DNA from 2 places in the Proteiniborus sp. genome. Region 1 is predicted to be linked to the other one. Evidence: riboswitches for the same ligand, from Rfam matches in the RefSeq annotation. Region 1 holds a riboswitch; the other holds the start of a gene.
What was found. Region 1 has a riboswitch for tetrahydrofolate ahead of ABV008_RS03630 (folate family ECF transporter S component). Riboswitches for the same ligand answer to the same signal wherever they lie in the genome.

Region 1 (10,961 bases):
GTTGACGAAGATGTGCCACTGAAAGATCTATTAATACTCTTATTAAAGTCGTTGTTTTTATCATGAGCAAATAAGAAGTACCAATACAGCCATCCATTACTTTGGTTATTATATACATTATTAATATTAAATTTCTTTATTACCTTTTTATCTATGCCCAAACCCAATGCATATATAAGAGATATATCTAATGGGTACTTGGTTAAGTCGTCTATACCGTTATAGTTTTTATATTCATTCATATGTTTTTTAAACTCTAACCATTTTTTATATTGACTATATCCATAATCTGATTTTCTAGAATATAGAGTTATCCCATATATTAACAACAATATGGAAGTTCCAAGTAATATTAATCCAAATAAACTTTTAAATCCTAGTGTTATAAGACTAAAAACTAATGTTATTGATGAAATAATAATTAAAAACCCGGCATATTTTTTACTGCTCTTATCGAAATATCCCTTTTTAATAGCATCTTCCTTGATCTTTTTTTGCCAATCATAATAAGAGCTCTGGAATCCTGAATCATTATCTTTGCTATATTTTTCAATATCTCTAGTTGTTACAGATTTCCCATCTCCGATTTCATCTAATATCCAATGCATAAAATGTTTTTCATGGTTTAAGAGTATAACATCATCTTCTTTAACTCTCGTAATTGTAAAATCTCTGAGTTTTTTTCTCTTCATTGTATACTCTTGACCACCATCAATTTCTATGTAACCCTTTCTAAATAAATCTAGTATTGTAGCTATTATAGTATTTGAATCATCAGTCATTGTAACAAGATAGCTGGCTACTGCAGGAGTGCAATCCTCTGGTATTGCATTACTACGAGTAATCTCATAAATATTCTTTTCTCTTCGAAATTTTGATAATAGCAAAACAAATATAATTATTTCAAAAGCAGATATAACAAATGAAATATTCCCAAACAAATTACTTCTAGCTACATTTTTTGCTGCTTTTTCTTCTATTTTCTTTTGAAAAGAAGCTTCTTCGTCTAATATGTTTTTATAATTATTCTTATCTACAAGATTATTTGAGTTAAGAATAAAGTCTTTTGGGAAAAGAACTCTTCCTTCAATAAATGTACCTTTGGGAACATCCTTTACTTGCATATACACAATGTTATTAGTTTTTCTTGTTATATTACCATTTAAAGGACCATGAGCAAAAATTTTGACTTCATCATTTACATCATTTTGAGGAAGTCTTACTTCTACAGTAAAACTGTCTATAGGAGTCTCATTTTCACTACCTAAAAATTTATAATACAGTTCTCCAATATCATTGTATCTTATAGCTACATTTTTTACTGTATAACTTATTCTAAAGGTCTTCTGCTCATCTCTTGATGGTGAAAATATTTGCACTTTATCTACATCAGCATCTTGTATTACGACAAAAACCCCACTATCTCCTTTTTTTGCATCATTAACTCTTTTATATTGAGATTCACTACCCTCTGTTACCTCTGCTACATTAATGTCTTGAATCCCCGATGTCTTTTCTAATAAAATTTCTCTAAATACTCCGTTAAACTTATCATTGAATCTAAAGGTTATGTCTTCTGTTATTGATAAATCACCATTTTCTAGTAGTTGAGATTCGATTTGCCATTTTGGTATACTTAATGATTCTTCTGCAAAAGATATAGTAGAAAAACTTAAAATCATTATTATTGTAAACATTGTTAAATAAATGTTCTTTAAAAAGACTTTCATTATAAATACCTTCTTTCAAAAAGATAAATCTTTACAATCTTTATTAGCAATTCTTCCTACAAATCCATACTTTCTCCAAAAGATAGTACCTTAACCTTTGTCTCTTTAACTTTTTTCTTGAATTCAAGTGGGTCTGCCTTTATCACTGGAAAAGTATTATAATGAATAGGTACAACAGCTTTTGGTCTTATAAATTTCACAGCCTTTACTGCATCATCTATATCCATAGTGTAATTACCACCTATAGGTATAAATGCAGTATCTATTTCCTCGTCCTTTAGTAAAGACATATCTATTGTAAGTCCAGTATCTCCAGCATGGTATACTTTCTTGCCATTAATCTCAATTAAAAATCCACATGGATTCCCTCCACAAATGATTTCTGTTCCATTATATATACCTGAGCCATGTAGAGCTTGAGTCATTTTTACTTTTCCGAATTCAAATTCTACCCTTCCCCCGATATGCATAGTATGAACGTTTAGGTCAAACTTAGATAAGTAGTTTCCTATTTCAAAATTACATATTACGATTGAGTTCCATTTTTTTGCTATTTCTATAGTATCGCCTAAGTGATCTCCATGTCCATGAGTCACAAAGATATGAGTTATATCTCTTAAGCCGTCTACTTTTAGTGGACAGTTTGGATTTTCGGATATAAATGGGTCAATTATTGCCTTTACATCTCTGTCTTCAATAAGAACTGCTGAATGACCAAGATATTGAACTTTCATTAAATCACCCTTCCTTGTTAATAAATATGTTTAATCCATTATATAGTATTTTATGTCATACTTTCGAATTAAAGAATTGTCCATATCTATATAAATGAAAATATGCGAAAAATAGAGTAGCTAGTACAAATGTATACCTGCTACTCTATCCCTTAATAACTATTGTCTGTTGCTTTTAATCCCTTAACTATTTCCACAGAAGAACTTGCACCTATCCTTGTAGCCCCTGCATCTATCATTTCTTTAGCCTTTTTTGAATCTCTTATTCCACCTGATGCCTTGACTCCAATATTAGGGCCTACTGTCTTTCTCATTAGCTTGATATCTTCTACAGTAGCTCCACCAGTACTAAAACCAGTAGACGTTTTAACATAATCTGCACCGGCCTCTACAGCTAAATTACATGCTATCTCTTTTTCTTCGTCTGTTAATAAGCAAGCTTCAATAATTACCTTTACTAAAGCCGTTTTTTTAGCTGTATCTACCACTGCCTTTATATCTTCTCTAACTACGTCGTATTCTTTATTTTTTAATGCTCCTATGTTTATAACCATATCTAACTCATCTGCACCATCTTCTATGGCTTTATTAGCTTCAAAAGCCTTCACTTCCTTTGGAGTGCTTCCTAATGGAAAACCTATTACTGATGTAACTTTTACATTAGTGCTTTCTAATTGATTTTTTACAAATTTTACATAATACGGATTGACACAAACAGATGCAAAATTGTTGTCTTTTGCTTCGTCACAAACCTTTTTTATCATCTCTTGAGTTGTGTCAGGTTTTAATAATGTATGATCAATCATTGAGGCGACGTTATTCATGTGTTTACCTCCATTATTTTATTATCTCTACCATATAACCATTTTTTACTGCTGCTGCATTTCCTTCATCTACGTCAACATGCATCTCTAATGCATAATCTTTATGTACCCTCACTAATACATTTTCGAAGACTAAACCTCTTTCTCCATTTACTCTTACCTTTACTCTGTCTTTGTCCTTTACTCCATATTGTTCAGCATCTGAAGTATGCATATGAATGTGTCTTGCTGCAGCTATTACTCCTTCAGTAATTTCAACTTCTCCTTTAGGTCCAATTAGCTTAGCGCCTGGGCTTCCTTCTAAATCACCAGAATCTCTTACAGGTGGTACTACGCCTAGGGTAAAACCATCAGTTAAAGAGATTTCTACCTGAGATTTTTTTCTTGCAGGTCCTAATATTCTAACACCCTTTAATGTATTTTTAGGTCCAACTACATCAATTTTCTCTTCACAAGCATATTGACCAGGCTGTGATAAATCCTTCATTTTATTAAGTTCATAATCCTCTCCAAAAAGAATTTGGATATGTTCCTTTGATAGATGAACATGTCGATTTGATAATGCTATTGGAAGCATACTTTTCATTAAACATTCCTCCTGTAATTATATAATATTGACTTATTTGACTTATTTGATATATTTAACATATTTCAAATCTTTCATTAGGTAAATTATAATTCTTTTAGCAATAAAAATCAAATATTAATCCAAATAATATATTAGCTCTTTTCCTTTTTTAAATGCTAGCTTCATAAGCTCTTTTCTTTCCCAAACTGGTATTTCATCTGTATGAGAAGCAAATATATTATCTCTATATTCTGTATTTATTGCTTTGAAAAACAAGTCCATTACTGGGATACACGCATCAAAATGTCCCTCTCTTTTAGGAGCTCCTCCTACGCAAATAAACATTCCAACTCTCTTTTTATTCACGTCAATTGAAGGATTCTTAAGAACATATTTACTTGACCAATATACTTGGCATCTATCAATCATCATCTTAGTAAGACTACTGACTGTATTAAAATATAATGGCGAAGCTATAATAATAATATCGCTGCTATTAAAATCATTATATATTTCCCTCATGTCATCATTCATAAAACAATCACCAGTTTTTTCGCAATGGCCACATGATACACATGGTGAAAAATCTAAGTCTTTTAAATAGACCTTTTTCACCTCTACCTCATTTGTCTTAAGCCCTTCTAGTACTGAGTCCAGCAACTTATCTGTATTTTTATTTTTTCTTGGACTCCCCATAACAGCTAATATCTTTTTCATAAAGCCCTCCCTAACCATACAATTAAAGCTACTAGCTTAAACTAGTAGCCTATTTGTTATCTTACTTTAATGTGTTTAAAGGATTTTGATATTGTATAAACTATAGTTGTATGAAGAGGAATTATTATTAAACCTGCTAGAATTCTTCCAGGTAAAAGTAACAAAAATCCTTTCTCAAACATCATAGATAACCATAATGTATTTAGTCCTAGTGATATTATTACATATGGAACGGTTATCATAAAAGCAATTTTATCTACAGAATATATTTCATTTTTCGTGTTTCCTTTTCTTGTCAATATAAATGGTATCGTAATAAAAACCGCTACTAGTAAAACATAAAGTATGGCATATAATATAGGCATGGGTTTGTCGTACATATAATATGCCCCATTTTTTACAGCTAATACCTTATTATCAAATAGAACAAACACAATACCTGTAGCAATTAGGGTAAGCACTATTCCATTAATGACGTTAAAATTTATTCTAATCTTATTCTTTTTAACAAGTGAATATAATATCCCAGGTATAACACCCCATAGTATGCTACTTAAAGTGAAGCCAGGAAAGAAGGCTCCTTGTGGATTAATCATTACTCCAATTAAATCTGCAATAGCTCCAGTAAGTCCTCCCCAAAGTGGTCCATAAATAATTCCCGATATAATAATGGGAATCTCACCAAATCCAATTCTTAGTGCTGGCAGACCTGCTAAAGGTAATATTAATGAAAAAGCTCTAGTAAGAACTATACTAATTGCCGTAAGCAAACTAGCACCTACTAATGACCTAGTATTAATTAATTTTTTATTATTCACTTTTTCACCTCCCTCTCTTTAAAGTGACAGTAGTCTGCCACACTAAAGAGAAGTTAGGCTCTCTAATGTAACAGCGGACGCGGTAAAGTATCGCAGATTCATAGAACTAGTGAATCCTTCGTTTAAAGGCAACTTCCCATCCCTTAACACTTAACGTGCTTTACCTACTCTGTCGTTAACATTTATATATTACATCAATTCATTTGCTTTGTAAACATAAAACTTCACAAAACCTTATCCTCTTGTTTTTCCTCGTTTATTTTAAACATGTTAATTATTAATATTATCATTGATACTACTGCAATTAAAAAAATTATTATTGCAGCCACATTATAATAAGTAGTATAAGGTGTGAATTTTCCAAATATAAGCATTATTATTCCTAAAAAAATATATTTTATTATCTTCCCCTTTGATAAAACAATCTCTTTATAGCTCTTAAAATCCATTCTACTATCAGATATTTCATTTAATATTAATTTTTTTATTTCCGTTTCTGTAGGATATAAATTTGCTTTTTTCATGACTTCTATAAACTCTTCAATATCTATTAGCTGAATTTGTACATATTTTTTTAGCCTTACTATCAAATTATTAGCCTCTTGAGTAAATGATGATGTTGTAATGATTACGCCTTCTGATAATTCAAGTTTTCTTAATCCAACAAAAAAGTCTCTTACAATATCTACCCCTACTTTATAGTCGCTATCATATTGTATACATTTTATTCCGATTTTTTTATCCCATATGGTACCGATTATATCGATATCTTTTTTATCTACTTTAACGATACTAGTAAATCCGTAATTTTCTAAAATATTGATTACATATTCCAAAAAATCATGAGGTGTTTGATTTAGCATATCTCTAAGAGTCTTTTTTAAAAATACCTGCTGATTTACTAATGCTGTCTTTTTTCTCATCCTAGATTTGCTTATCTTATATGCTACTAGATTATATAAAAGAAAAGCTTGAACTGAAATTAGTATAGAAAACAAAAAGCTTTCACTGATGAAGAAAAAAAAGAAAATAAAAGAAACAAATACAAATATACTAAAGAATATCTTATCTAAAATTATTGCTATGTATGTTTTCCCATTTCTTGATTTTTCGTTATAATATCTCCTAAGTCTCATACTATTAAAAGCATTTACAAACTTCTTTTTTAGATTATTTTTCAATGTTACTGCTTTCATATTATTATCCTCCTTTTATTTGGATTATCTCCAATTCTAGAAGAATAATAACAATAATAACAACAATATAGATAAAAAGACTTTTATTCTTTAATAACAGAAGCTTTTCTTTTCAACAGAATACCGATTATCAGGATAAATAATAATTCTACTGCAAAAAGAAATAAAATTTTATAAGCCATGCTGCTAAAAAATTCTAAAGGGAGCATTTGAATAAGTATGTCGGTGTTCGGATCTAGGAGCCATAAATCATTTGCAAAAAAAATATGGTGAAAATAATTAAAGTATTTGTTAAAATCTATATACATTAACATGCCTAGAATAATCATTAGTATCATTGGCCATAGTGATGAAATAATTAAAGTTTTGTAAATTGCTTTTCTCTGAAAAAAAACTAACCAGCCTAATGAAATCATTGATAAGATTAACATAATATTTCTTATGATATATCCTTGTGAAAATAAACCTTTTACATCTATCATATGTAGTAATTCTCTTTCTTCAAATACTTGTTCGTCTTTCCCGTTAACTTCAGTAATGATGATTAAATCTACTCTTTTCCCTTTTAGGTAGTCTAGCATTTCTCTTGTCACTTTCAATAGATTTTTCATCTCTATACCAGTTACCTCTGGAATATTATATTCTTCATATTTTTCTTCATAAAAGTCTAATTTAAAAGTTGCAATCTCAACATCAGTCAATAATAATACAAATGGTAATGATATCGATAGAATTAAAATAAAAAATATAGCTTTTTTCATTTATATCCCCCATTTTAGTCAAGTAATCTTTTTTTCAATTGAAGCATTATTAAATATATAATTAAAACTACTATAGCTACAACAATTATATATCTATTGTATACATTCATTTTTCTAAAAATAATAGACCAATTTTCTCCAACTACTTTACCTAATAATATGAGAATAGAATTATGCAAAAAAGATATGACTACTATAGATAGGTATGCAAATCTTTTTCTTACCTTAAATACTCCAGCAGATAGTACTGCTAATGAAAAAATTCCAGGTATAAACTTGCTCATGATTATCACAAGAGCTCCTAATTTACTAAAGAGTCTATTTAACTTGTTAATCTTTTCAGTGGCAAATAAAAAAGTAATAATTTTAGAGTGCAAAATTCTCTCCTGTTTTCTTCTGCCTATGTTATACAAAAATATTGAAGAAAGGGATGTGGAGGCCACTGCATTGGCAACAACTAGATATATATTTAAATGAGCAACTTCTGATAAATAACCTTCTATTATCAATACCATATCTCCAGGATAAGGAGGAAACAGTATTTGAAGGCTCTGAGAACCAAAGAAAAACAGATAAGAAAATATAATATTGTCATTTACAATTCTTTGTGCAAAATCTATAATGAGGTTTTCCACAAACTTCACCCCTTTATTTCTACATATATCAGAATAATTTGATTACCTAAAAATATATTATAATATAAATATTATTACAATACCATAATATCATTATATGCTTTTTTCTTAACAAAAAAAACCCGAATATCGGGTTTTTTATGACATTGCTCTTTCTAATTTATCTAAATGCTGAATTGGGAACATTCTAAGTAGTTCCTTGAACTGCTCAACCGAAAGACCTTGTGTTGTAGTATATATCTCTATTTTTTCATTTAAATCTGCGCTTTGAAATCTTCTTTTTATGTCTTCAAAATTAACACCATTTTGCATAATATCGCTCCTTTTTATCTTATCATTTTAAAGCTTAAATTCATTAATAGTATGAATTATTTCTCTTCAAAATATTCTAAACAGCCATTAGTATTTTGTATTGCGCACACTATTTTTTTAATTTCATATTATATAGTGAATATATTAATGGAGGCGATACTATGAGAAGAATAATAAATAATGATCAAGAACATAAATATGAAAATGTCCATGAAATTGAATTTGTTGAAAGCATAGAAGAAAAAGTTTCTAATAAAGATAATGATTATTTTACAAACTGGTTTTTTATGATTGTAGTAATCATTTTTCTATTTTTGATAATAGGCTTTTAAAGAAAACTTATCAATATAAGCTGTTTTTATTAAACTACTTATAAAAAAAGTGGGAGAATAACCCCACTTTTTCATAATTTTTTATCTAATTTTTTTAATAGTTCTATCCCTTGTAAATAGTATTCTGGCGCTGCATAGTATGCCCAACTACAAATAAAAAGTCCTTTATTTAGTAGATAATAATTCATCTTTTGTTCTATGCTTTTTTCTTGAATATTCATATATTCACTATAGCCTTCAAAAAAACTCTTTTTTAACCATGGCTCATCTAAAAATACAGTATGATATAAGTCTGTAAAGTCTATATCAGAATCATCAGGATAGCAATGCTCAAAATCTATTATTCCGGATACTCTCCAAATATTATTTACCTTTTTGACTAATACATTTCTCGCTGAGTAATCGTGATGACATAATCTTGGAGAACATATAGATTTCAGATTCTCATAGTACTGAGTAAGTTTTTCATATGAACTATTTAACAACTCTTTAAAAGGTATGTCTTGTTTTCGTATATTTCTCATTATTGCTCTATCACTATCTTTCCTATACTCTAAGTAAATATGATGATTAAGTATAGAAGTTCCACATTTTTCCCAAATTCCATAGTAATCGTATTCGTAAAGACTGTGTATTTTACCTAAAATTCTACCCATTTCTTGCATAATGCGAATCTTATTTTCACTTGAAATCTCATTCCACACATTTTCAAGTATAACTCCATCAATCTTACTCATGAGCATCCACTCTAACTCAGTAAAAGCCTCTCCACTTTCTATTATTTTGGGACATTTTATTTTATCTGATAAAAGTTTAAGTCCAATTAACTCGTTACAAAACCTAAATGCCTTTCCGTATATTTTAAGAATAAAACTTCTGTTTTTTTCGTCTTCTATTAGAAACACTAAATGCCTGCCTAGTTTATGATGACCTATCTCAGTCACAGTATATTTACATCCAATATATTTATCAATTTGTTCAAAAACCTCACCTGTAAAACAAAGCATTTTTATTCCTCCAATATTAAAAACATTGGACTAGGATTAAACTAGAAATTTTTACCCGTTAGAACTTCAATTAAAAAATCATATTCCATTTTAGTTTCTAGTTCATATACACCATATTTAAATTTCTTTTGTATATCATTATCTATTACTTTTTTAGTGAATTCTTCCTTATCTTCTATTATTCCTTCTTTAAATAGTTTATCGACTATTTCTTCACTGTTATCACCTTTATTAATAATAAACTCAATAGTACGCTTATCCTCCACAAAATCAGAATCATTACTAGTTTTATTTGAAGTTTCTAGATTTTTTTCTTCTTTTTCTATAATAGATTCCTTTAAAGAAACCATTCCTAATTCTCTAGCTTTTTCAATTATTTGTGTTTCAGTATAAGAAATATACTTTGTTTTAGGATAAGCGATATTTAGCATGCTAGATACTAAAAGTCCTATTCCTATTCCCAAAATCAAGAAAAGCTTATTCATTTTATTAGTTTCCATAAGCATCTCCTTAAAATTAATAAATAATCTTACATATTATAATAGCATGAAAAAAATAAAATGTACATAAAGATGAGTTTATTGTGTTCTTATAATAAAAATATATTTGCAATATTACAATTTATTATCATATCATCTGGCCATGCAGATGCCTGTACTTCACCAATATGAGCTTTTTGAAGAAAAAACATGCATATTCTTGATTGTCCTATGCCTCCTCCTATTGTATAAGGTAATTTTTCATTTAAAAGCAGTTGATGGTATTCTAATTTCAGCCTTTCTTCACAATTGGATTTCTTTAGTTGTTCTAATAAAGCTTCTCTATCAACCCTAATACCCATTGATGACAATTCGATTTCTTGTTCTAATACAGGATTCCAAAAAATAATATCGCCGTTTAATTGCCAGTCATCATAATCCGGGGCTCTACCATCATGTTTTATTCCTGAATTCAACACATCGCCAATCTTCATTAGAAAAACTGCCTTTTTTTCTTTCGCAATAGCATACTCTCTTTCCTTAGGCGTAAGATAAGGATACATATCTTCAAGCTCTTGAGTACTAATGAATGTAATATTTTCAGGTAAAATCTTTTCTAATTGTGGGTAAATTCCTGTAATATATTTTTCTACTTTTAAGAAAACATTATATATTCTACCTACTATATTTTTTAAATAATTCTCTGTTCTTTCATGTTTTTCAATAACTAATTCCCAATCCCATTGGTCCACATATAAAGAATGAATATTGTCTAAATCTTCTTCTGGTCTAATAGCATTCATATCTGTATATAAACCTTTTCCAGGTTCAAATCCATATTTATCGAG
Region 2 (10,961 bases), on a different contig from region 1:
ATGTAAAGCATGTTGATGACAAAAAATCTGCAGATACTTCAGAGTTGAATGATTTTTTAGGGATAATCTGAAAGAAGTTTGGGGTAGTTAAACCATAGAAAGGAAGTTTACAGTAAATGAATTTCAATGAAGCGATACTAAATTATCAACCAATTAACAAACAAGAAAAAAGTGATAAAGAAATCATTTTAGACTATATTGACCATTTTTATGATAACATCTTGACTAGAGAAAACCAAATAGCCCATATGACAAGTTCTGGACTAATTTTAAATGATTCTCTAGATAAGATACTTATGATTTATCATAACATATACAATACTTGGACATGGACTGGTGGTCACGCAGATGAAAAAGAAAAGCTGGTTATCAATGAAGAGGAAACTAGTGGAGTTAATTGGATTGAAGTTAATAGATTGACTGAATACTCCAATGAACCATATTTAATTGAAATTTATAAGAAAATCATAGACAAGGCTAGAAGCTAGGAGAATCCACTATGAAAATGAAGTTTAAATATGAAGCTCAAATAATAGAATTCACAGTAGAATACAGAAAAAGAAAAACTCTAGAAATAAGAATCGAGCCTCCAGATAATATTTCTGTAATTGCACCAAAAAGAGCAAGCGAAAAAGACATACTAAGAATGGTAGAAACAAAGGCTAATTGGATAGTCAAGAAGCTCTCAGAATTAAAAGAAATAGAAAAATTGAAAAAGAATAAGGAATATGTTAATGGTGAGTCTTTTATGTATTTAGGGAGATACTACTCACTTGAGATTATCATAGATGAGACTGTTAGCAAACCTATCACAAAGCTTTATCAAGGAAAGTTTTATATAACTACTAATACAAGGGATCAGGACAATCTGAAAGAATCCATGAAAAAATGGTACTATGATAAGTCATTGGAGAAGATACTAGAACGAGTTGAACACTTCCAATCCTATTTTTCAGTAAAGCCTAATTCTATAAAAGTAAAGGAGCAGAAAAAAAGATGGGGAAGTTGTACATCTAGAAGGGATATTCTTATTAATTGGAGAATTTCCATGGCTCCGGCTGATGTATTAGATTATTTAGTTGTTCATGAGATGTGCCATATGGTACAGATGAATCATTCTTCTGATTTTTGGAAACTTGTTGAGAGAATAATGCCAGATTATAAAAGGCGGAGGGATTGGCTTAGAAAATATGGTATCATGCTAAATCTATAGTTTCTATTTTTGCAGAATTATAGTATAATGATTAGAGTTTCTTTAGAGACCCTAATTATTTTTTTGAAAATATTTACACATATATATTTATATGATAAAATCATTCATATTGCTTTTAAAATGGAGGTTAGAGATGAGGACTAGTTTCAGAAACAAAGACTTTTTTAAAGTCATGATAGCCATTGCTTTGCCTATAACATTACAAAATTTAATAGCTTCTTCTGTGAATATGTTAGACACTCTTATGATTACTAGTTTAGGTCAAGAGAGTTTAGCTGCTGTAGGCCTTGCAAATCAGGTATTTTTCTTTTATGCAGTGACTATATTTGGTGTGGCTACTGGTTCATCAATATTTATAGCTCAGTTTTGGGGAAAGAAAGACACAAAGAATATAAGAAGAATATTAGGTCTTTCTCTTGCTATAGTCAGTGTTTTAGGTGTGATATTTACATTAGCTGCACTATTTGTACCAGAACATATAATGAGAATTTTTAGTAATGATATGAAAGTTATTAAATTAGGTGTCGATTATTTAAGAATAGTTTCTTTTAGCTATATTATTACTGGTATTAGTTTCGCTTACTCAGTTGCTTCAAGGAGTATTGGCCAGGCGAAAATGCCAATGATAGTAAGTATAGTTTCATTTGTGACTAATGCAGTATTTAATTATTTGCTTATATTTGGAAAGCTTGGATTGCCTCAACTTGGAATAAAAGGAGCTGCCTATGGTACTTTAATAGCTAGGATTGTAGAAATAGTTCTTATACTATATTTCATATATTCAAATAACAAGAATCCATTAGCAGGAAGTATTAAAGATATGACTGATTGGACTAGCGATTTTGTTAAAAAATACTTTAAAACTGCTTATCCAGTTATTTTGAATGAAGCACTTTGGTCACTGGGAACTGTGTTATACTCTATAGCCTATGCCAAAATAGGTACTGAAGCAGCGGCAGCAGTTCAGATTTTAAATACTGTTCAAAATATTTTCATGGTAATGACTAGAGGTTTAGCTAATGCATGTACTGTAATGGTAGGAAATAAAATTGGAGCTGAAGAAGAGGAAGTTGCTATTGAATATGCTAATAGCTTTATGATTATATCTATTGTATTAGGAATGGTTCTAGGTATAATGTTATTTTTGACATCGGATACAATCCTTACGTTTTTCAAGAATCTAACACCAGAATTATATGCTACATCAAAGAAACTATTAATAGTTTTAGCTATCTTTTTCTTTGTAAAAGCTTTCAATGGGACTATGATAGTAGGAGTATTAAGAGGTGGTGGAGATACAAGATTCTCTATGCTTTTAGAAATGGTAGCTGTTTGGATAGTAGGTGTGCCTTTAGCTTTTTTAGGAGCACTAGTATTTAAGCTTCCTGTATACTATGTTACATCACTAGTTTATATTGAAGAAGTAGTTAAAGCAGTTGTCGGTATACCTAGAATAATATCAAAGAAATGGGTAACAAACGTGATTACAGATATGTAAATATGATAATATCTTTTCCTAATGCAATGTTTGTGGGTTGAACTTTTCCCAAATATGTTTTATACTATGTATAGTATATAATTTATATACTATTTAAAATTTGATGTTTTAAATGGCAGAGTAGGTAGTTTGCGTAAAGTGTTGGAGGATGGGACGTTGCCTCTGAACGAAGAGCTAATATTTAGTTCGCGTTAAACTACTGCGTTCGCTGACACATCTTAAATAGGCTTGCTTTCTTGATGTGGCGGTTCTGTCATATCATATTATGAAAGGAGGCTTTTTGTATGCAAAAAATATCCACGAGAAACATTGCTTATTTTGGCCTATTAATTGCACTAAATATTGTTCTAACAAGAATAGGTAGCATTAGAGTAGGCGGTGGAGGAGTAGAAATCGTTAGAATAGGTTTTGGTGGTTATCCTGTAATTTTTGCTGGGATAGTATTTGGACCATTAGCTGGTGGTATTGTTGGTGCAATTGGAGATGTTATTGGCCATTTTATGAGTCCAATGGGACCATATATGCCACATTTTACAATCTCAGCAGCATTAACTGGAATCCTACCAGGACTAGTAATGATGTCATTCAAGGATAAAAAATCCAAAGGTTCTTTTTGGAAGTTAACTTTAGCAATAGCAGTAGGTCAAATCACTACTTCTATATTTATGGTACCTTATTTTATGCAAACACTATTTAGTGTACCAATGATAACTACTGTACCTGGAAGGATAATTGGTCAAGCAGTCCATATACCACTGTATGCATATGTAACAAGGATTTTAGTAAATAGACTGAGCTTTGCATTTGGGACTAATTAAAACAAAAAACCATTACCTAATAAAAAGGTAATGGTTTTTTTACTGTTATATGGTTGACATTAGTTTGAAATTTAAAGTATTATAGCCATATTACTAAGATAATAGAGATATCTGGGTTAGGTTAGATATTTAAGCTATACTAAGGAGGAGCAGAATGGAATTTCGAAAAGCTATTGAAGAAGATGTTAAAAGCATAGTGAATATTATTAAGCAAGCACAAACTTGGTTTAAAGAGCAAGGGATAGACCAATGGCAGGATAATTATCCTAACCTTGAAACAGTGTTATATGATATTAACAAGAACTACGGATATGTCTTGTTAAAAAATAATGTTGTTGTTGGAACTGCAGCAGTTATTTTTGATGGTGAAAAAACTTATGATACTATCTATAATGGTAAATGGATAAGCAATGATGAATATGCAGTTATACATAGAATGGCTATTGACCCTAATTATAAAGGATTAGGATTAGCAACCTTATTTTTTAACTGCATAGAAAAAACCTGTCTAAATAAAGGTATACACAGCATTAAAGTGGATACCCATGAGGAAAACATACCTATGCAGAAATCTTTTTATAAAAATGGATTTCAGTATTGTGGAATAATATATTTAGAAGATAAAAGTAAAAGATTAGCTTTTGAAAAAATACTGACAAAAGGTACTTAAAGCTAAAACTTGAGATATAGGAATGTTCCATTATATTATTTATATGACTATTTATTTGATCTATCTATTATACACTTTAAAATCAAAGAGCCTTTTTGTAAGAGAAGGTGGTAGAGCTTTTGTTATAAGTAGAGTAATTAGATAAACAATGCCTCCAATACATAGGCATAAAATTAAATTTATATAGTTTTTGGCACTTAAATTTATTAGAAAATTATAGGCAAACATTATAGATGTAATTGATAGCAATGATGCAAACATTGGTTTAAGCAAGTAATCTTTTAGGTTTATATCTATGCTTATCACCCTATTTAATGTAATAAAATCGAGGGTTGAGATAATAAAGCTTGAAGCAATAAAGCCTATAAAGAACCCATTAATTCCATAAGAAGGATTACCAACTAAAAAATAAGTAGATAATAACTGAAAGCACATGCCTATTAAGTTATTAATTGTAGCTGGCACCTGTTTTCCAATTCCATTAAGTATTCCAGACAATGTACTTTGAAGAGATAAAAATACAGTACTAAAGCCTAGTATGCTCATATATCTTCCTACATCACTGTCATTGTAGAGCACCATGGCAATAGGCTTTGAAAACATGACAAAAACTACAGTGATAGGAATAGATATAAGTAAAACGATTCTAATACATAAGGCTATATTACTTTTAATGTGACTAAATCTTTTCTGCTCAATTCCCTCTGCTAGATTAGGTATTATGTTTACTACTAAGGCTGATGTAACTATAAAGGGTAAAAACAACATAGGCATTGACATTCCCATAACTTTGCCAAATATAGAAATTGCTTCTTTTGAAGTATATCCAGCCTCTGCAAGCTTTTGTGGTATAAGTACAGCATTTGATAATTGCATGACTATACCTATTAATCTTGAAATAGTAATAGGCGATGCGATATAAAATATTTTAGATATGAATGAAATGTAGCTTTGACTTTTCATGGGAAGATATACTTGAAATCTGGAATGGAGTCTATAGTGAAACATTAGCCATAGAAGACCAAATATCTCTCCTACACTTATTCCTACAACTGCAATTAAAGCACCTAGCCGAGGGGTTATTGGCTGAAGATAGCGTACGGTAGCTAAAACAAAGAATATTCTAGTAAGCTGTTCAAGTATTTGTGCAATACCTGGGGGGCTTACTTTTTTTAATCCATAAAAATAACCTCTAATAACTGATGATAAAGATATTATCATTATTGCTGGAGCCAACATTAATATTAAGTAATATACATCGTTATTCTTTAAGATATTGCGACAGATAAATTGTCCGAATATAATTAATATAAAAATAAATACTGATGATATAGAAAAGGCAAGTAAAATCGCACTTCTTAAGACTTTTTTACATCCCAAATCATTTCTTAATGCTTTTTGTGCTGCAACTAATTTAGATACTGCTACAGGAATCCCAGCAGTAGTAAATGTTATAAAAAACATTAGTACAGGTGAAGCAATCTGAAATAGTCCTATTCCTTCAGGACCAATTTCTCTAGATAATATAATCTTATATGCAAATCCTATAAACCTGACTATAAAGTTGACTATTGCAAGTATTATAGCACCATATATAAAGCTAGATTTATTCAAAATATCACCCCAAAACACATGCATTGACCTATAATAATATATATTCCTTGGGGATTATAATATTACGAATTGAATTGCCTAACTATATGAGCATAAAATAATTTATCTAAATACAAGAAAGGCTTATGGAAGGGAGAAGGTATTATCTTCTGTATATATTATATCATAAAGAAAAGTCTATTTATAGACTTACAATAATTAACTCTTGAGTATATAATAGAATTCACCTATTGAGAGGAGTGGTGATACAACCTATGGAAAATTACGAAAGTGAGTTTATTATTGAAAGTGATTATTTGCAGCAGACTATTGATTTGATAAAACGTCAATTGTTTGCTGCTCAGGAAAGAAAACAGAAGGATAAAAATACTCTTATTTCTTCAAGCAGAGATATGTGGGAAAATGCTTCTCATTCTGCAGATGATTTTGATAGGGTAGTGGAGTTAAGCCAATATTTTCAGCCATTAGCGGGCCACATTTCCTCATATGAATCAGGTACCCATAAAATACAATCTTTAAAAAGAATGCTTCATACTCCTTATTTTGCACGTATTGATTTCAAAATGGATGATGAGGAAGTATTTGAAAAGATATATATCGGACGTTCCACACTAATGGACGAAAGGACAGACGATATATATGTTTATGACTGGAGGTCACCAATAGCAAGCCTATTTTACCGCTTTGAAACAGGGAAAGTTTATTATCAAGCCCCAGTTGGTACAATAAAAGGGGAAGTAAATTTAAAACGACAATATGAAATAAAAAACGGCATATTAGAGTATTTATTTGATGCAGATGTACAAATCGTTGATGAATTTTTAAGAAAAATGTTATCAAAGAACACTTCTGCCAAAATGAAAACAATAGTGGAAACAATACAGAAAGACCAAGATATTGTTATTCGAGATACAAGTAACGATTTGCTAATGGTACAGGGGGTTGCAGGAAGTGGAAAGACTTCTATTGCTTTGCATAGAGTTGCCTATTTAATGTATCAAGGGCTATCTTCAAAACTTTCTCCAAGTAACATTATAATTTTATCTCCTAACACTCTATTTGAGCAATATATTTCAAATGTTTTGCCTGAGCTTGGAGAGGAAAATGTAGTCACAGTTGTATTTGAAGATTTTTGTAAAGCAGTTTTAAAAGATGTCCAAATTCATTTTCAAACGAGGAACGAGTTTTTAGAGAAATTAATTATATGTAATGATTTATTGCAGAAATCTATTATGAAAAGTAGTATGCAATTTAAGTCATCTAGGCAGTTTATAGAAATATTAAATCGCTACTTCAAAGATTTGGAACATAGGAAAATTGACTTTACAGATGTATATTATAATGGTCAGTGTATTGCTAATGGGAATTTATTAAAGGCTAAGGTGCTGAATGGTAATAAGAATATTCCCCTAGCTTTACGTATGAAACAGCTAGAGAGTACAATTTTAGAAACAGTGCATAAATTACGAAAAAGTCGACTCATTAATCTAGAGGACTTTGTTGGTAGATTTACAGAACATCTATTTGAGACAAAAGAGTTGGCCCGTATGCTTTCCATATATGAGAGTACAGTATTAATAAAGAACATACGCAAATTTACTGAAATTGATTATTTAAAATTTTACAAACAGCTGTTGTCTGATAGAGCCTATTTTTATGGCTTAGCAAAGGGTATAGAGCTACCGGAAAATATTGAGGAGATATTGGACTATACAAATGCAAATTTGCAATCTGATTATTTACAATATGAAGATGCACTCGCTCTTACATACTTCATATTGAAACTTAATGGGTATAGTGAATACAAAGACATTAGGCAACTTGTTGTAGATGAAGCACAGGATTATTACCCTATTCATTTTGAAATATTGAAAATTATGTTTGCTAAAGCCAGATATACTGTTTTAGGTGATATAAACCAAACTATAGAAAAAAAGGAAAGCCTAACCTTATATGATGAGCTTCAGGATATACTACAAAAAGAAAAATCAACACTTATTACCATGTCTAAGAGTTTTAGATGCACTGATGCAATTATTAAGTATAGTTCAAAATTTGTCCAGCCACATATAGATATTAAGAGTTTTAGCCGAAATGGAGATTATCCAAAAGTGCATTATGCTGAAAATTTTACTCAGCTTGACGAATTACTAATAAATGAAGTTGTACTTTGCAAGGAGAAAGGCTATCAATCTATTGGATTGATATGTAAAAGCCAAAAAGATGCTAATGCTCTTTATTGCCGTTTAAGTGAAAAGCTAGATATTCAGTTGATTAACAGTGATAGTATGACTGATATTAAGGGAATATTTATCATTCCAGTTTACTTAGCAAAAGGATTGGAGTTTGATGCTGTCTTGATCTGTGATGCTGATAATGAGCATTATGTAACTGAAGACGATAAAAAATTATTTTATATTGCCTGTACCAGAGCACTACATCGTTTAAATTTGTTCTATACAGTTGAGATTAGTCCGTTGTTGTAATTAAGGAGGTAAGTCATATGGTTTTTGAGAAATTAGCTAGAATACTGGCTGAAAATATTGGAGCTGATGAGGAAGATATAACCCTAGAAACAGAACTAAAGCCTGAATATGGAATTGAACCAGTTGATATTGCTAAAATGATAATTGAATGTGAAAAGGAATTCAATATAACAATTCATGATGAGGATGTTCATACTTTTAAAAAATTAGAAGATGTTGTAGTATATGTAAATAAAATAATTTCTGATATATAAGGGTATATTTAATTGCCCTTTTTCTATTCATAAAGATAAACCTGTTTAAGATATTATCTCAAAATATGTTTTGACATATAATAATTATACATTATTTGTAGCTTAAAATATTTCGTCATAAAATCAATAAAAATGATTTTATAGCTTTTTTAGGCCACAATTCCAATAGTAAAAGTTAAAATTCATATTTTTTTATATAATTATGACAAAAATTTAACATACTTTTTTGTTTTTTCTGAGTAATTATAAGAATTTACTAAAAGATGCAGGGGGATTAGACAATAACTGCACTTTCCTCTTGCTGAATAAAATGGGAACATACTTCCAAAAGCCATTGAAAATATAAAAACTAGAATTTATATGGCCTAGGATCCAGTGAAGATAAAGCGTAGAGAAGTTTACAGAAAAACATTTGGTGTTATTTAAAAAGCAACCATGCCAATTTCAAAAATGGACCAATCAATTTAAGAATTATTGTTTATGTTACTTGCAAAACATAGCAAATGCTCTTTCCAATATGGAACTGTATAAAATCCTCTATTATTAAGAAATAGAGTAAACTAGAGAAAACAATAACAAAAAAGATAGATAATGATATAAATAGAACTATCAATGAAATGCAAATATAATAAGCATATTATATCTAAATAATACACTCGACCTATTTTTAAAAGCGTGTTACCATGAAGGGGCATTGGATTGGTCCAATAGGCCAATGTGTTAGGGAGGTGATTGTGGGATAATGAAAATTGAAAGAGATAGTGGAGTGCCTATTTATATACAAGTTAGAAATTGTATTATGGATGACATAAAAAACGGAAGATTAAAAATTGGAGAAAAGCTACCTACAGAAAGAGACCTTGCTTTAAAACTAAAAGTAAGTAGGAATACTATTTCCTCGGCCTATAATGCTTTGGAGCAAGAGGGAGTCCTTATTTCTTTCCAAGGTAAAGGGACATTTGTTGCAGAAGAAGGGAATACATGGAAGCAAGAAACCGTAAAGGATAAAATAAATAAAATTATTGACCTAGGACTCGAAGAAGCAATTGAAAATGGGTTTAATACTAAAGAGTTTATGGCCATTGTACAGGAAAGGGTAAAGGAAAAAGAAATCTTATTTAAAAACTTAAACGCTATATTTGTTGAATGTAATATGGAGCAGGCCAGATTTTTTGCAGAAGAGTTAAACAGAACTACTAATCTTAATGTGATACCAATGACAATAAATCAACTTAGTGATGAAGAACAAGATATTAAGAAAGCTATTAGTGAAATCAGGATTATTATTACATCATTTAATCATGTAAATGAAGTAAAAAGCTTCGTGAAAGATCAAAAGAAAGAAGTTTTTGGTGTTGCTACTATTCCAAGCCTTGAAACTATAGTAAAAATTGCTCAATATCCTAAAGGGACAAGAATAGGGCAAATAACTCTTTCTAAAGAGTTTTATTATAAAATTAAATATGCATTAAGTTCTGCTGGTCTTGAGAAAGCAGATATAAATGGAACAACTAGCAGAGAACAATCAGAAGTCATGAAGATAATTGATGCATCTGATGTAATCATTGTTTCACACGGAAGAGAAGAGGAGGTTAGCAAGCTAGCAGGAGGTAAAAAGGAGATTGTAAGGTTTGATTATATCCTTGATCAAAGTTCAGTTCAAGCAATTTTGTCTAAAATAATGGAGATAAAAAGTAGCTTATAAAGGGAGAGAAATCATTATGAAAAAAAATATAGTACTTGGTGTTATAGGAGCAGATTGTCATGCAGTGGGAAATAAAATTCTTGACTATGCATTTACAGAAGCTGGTTTTGAAGTAACAAATATTGGTGTACTAAGTTCACAGGAAGATTTCATAAATGCAGCTATCGAAACTAGTGCAAGTGCCATTTTAGTATCATCTCTTTATGGTCATGGTGAAATTGACTGTAGAGGATTAAGAGAAAAGTGTGAAGAAGCAGGTTTAAAGGACATTTTATTATATGCAGGTGGAAATCTTGTAGTAGGGAAGCAGGACTGGAAATCAGTAGAAAAGAGATTTAAAGACATGGGTTTTAACCGTGTATATGCTCCAGGGACAAAACCTGAAGAGGGAATAAGAGATTTAAAAGAAGATTTAAAAATAGCATAAAAAAATACATAATATATAAAGGTGATAATAATGAATGCACTCTTATTAATTGATTTTGGTAGCACTTATACAAAACTTACGGCTGTTGATATGGATAATGAAGAAATCATTGCAAATTCAAAAGCTTTAACAACAGTAGATACAGATATTATGATTGGATTTAAAAATGCGTATAAGATTATTAAAGAGAAATGCAAAGGGAAGGATATTCAACTTAATGAAAAGCTTGCATGTAGTAGTGCAGCAGGAGGATTAAAAATGGTAGCTATTGGGCTT

Region 2: linked by a shared signal. The riboswitch ahead of ABV008_RS05815 (folate family ECF transporter S component) and the one ahead of ABV008_RS03630 (folate family ECF transporter S component) in region 1 are both predicted to bind tetrahydrofolate.

What each region holds. Positions count from the first base shown of each region.
Region 1 is NZ_JAWRHZ010000022.1:54,046-65,006, reverse strand. It holds gene ABV008_RS03655 (DUF2207 domain-containing protein) at 1-1,730, opposite strand, end outside; gene ABV008_RS03650 (metal-dependent hydrolase) at 1,787-2,464, opposite strand; gene deoC (deoxyribose-phosphate aldolase) at 2,617-3,288, opposite strand; gene pduL (phosphate propanoyltransferase) at 3,302-3,874, opposite strand; gene ABV008_RS03635 (flavodoxin family protein) at 3,992-4,573, opposite strand; gene ABV008_RS03630 (folate family ECF transporter S component) at 4,630-5,391, opposite strand; THF riboswitch at 5,461-5,565, opposite strand; gene ABV008_RS03625 (restriction endonuclease) at 5,616-6,587, opposite strand; gene ABV008_RS03620 (TIGR01906 family membrane protein) at 6,671-7,348, opposite strand; gene ABV008_RS03615 (DedA family protein) at 7,363-7,983, opposite strand; gene ABV008_RS03610 (hypothetical protein) at 8,122-8,295, opposite strand; gene ABV008_RS03605 (hypothetical protein) at 8,457-8,627, shown strand; gene ABV008_RS03600 (aminoglycoside phosphotransferase family protein) at 8,699-9,634, opposite strand; gene ABV008_RS03595 (hypothetical protein) at 9,676-10,134, opposite strand; gene asnA (aspartate--ammonia ligase) at 10,224-10,961, opposite strand, start outside.
Region 2 is NZ_JAWRHZ010000030.1:72,748-83,708, reverse strand. It holds gene ABV008_RS05835 (DNA polymerase beta superfamily protein) at 1-71, shown strand, start outside; gene ABV008_RS05830 (NUDIX hydrolase) at 117-488, shown strand; gene ABV008_RS05825 (M48 family metallopeptidase) at 500-1,213, shown strand; gene ABV008_RS05820 (MATE family efflux transporter) at 1,347-2,711, shown strand; THF riboswitch at 2,826-2,924, shown strand; gene ABV008_RS05815 (folate family ECF transporter S component) at 2,996-3,529, shown strand; gene ABV008_RS05810 (GNAT family N-acetyltransferase) at 3,684-4,199, shown strand; gene ABV008_RS05805 (putative polysaccharide biosynthesis protein) at 4,260-5,813, opposite strand; gene ABV008_RS05800 (HelD family protein) at 6,068-8,299, shown strand; gene ABV008_RS05795 (acyl carrier protein) at 8,317-8,553, shown strand; gene ABV008_RS05790 (GntR family transcriptional regulator) at 9,296-10,258, shown strand; gene glmS (methylaspartate mutase subunit S) at 10,275-10,685, shown strand; gene glmL (methylaspartate mutase accessory protein GlmL) at 10,716-10,961, shown strand, end outside.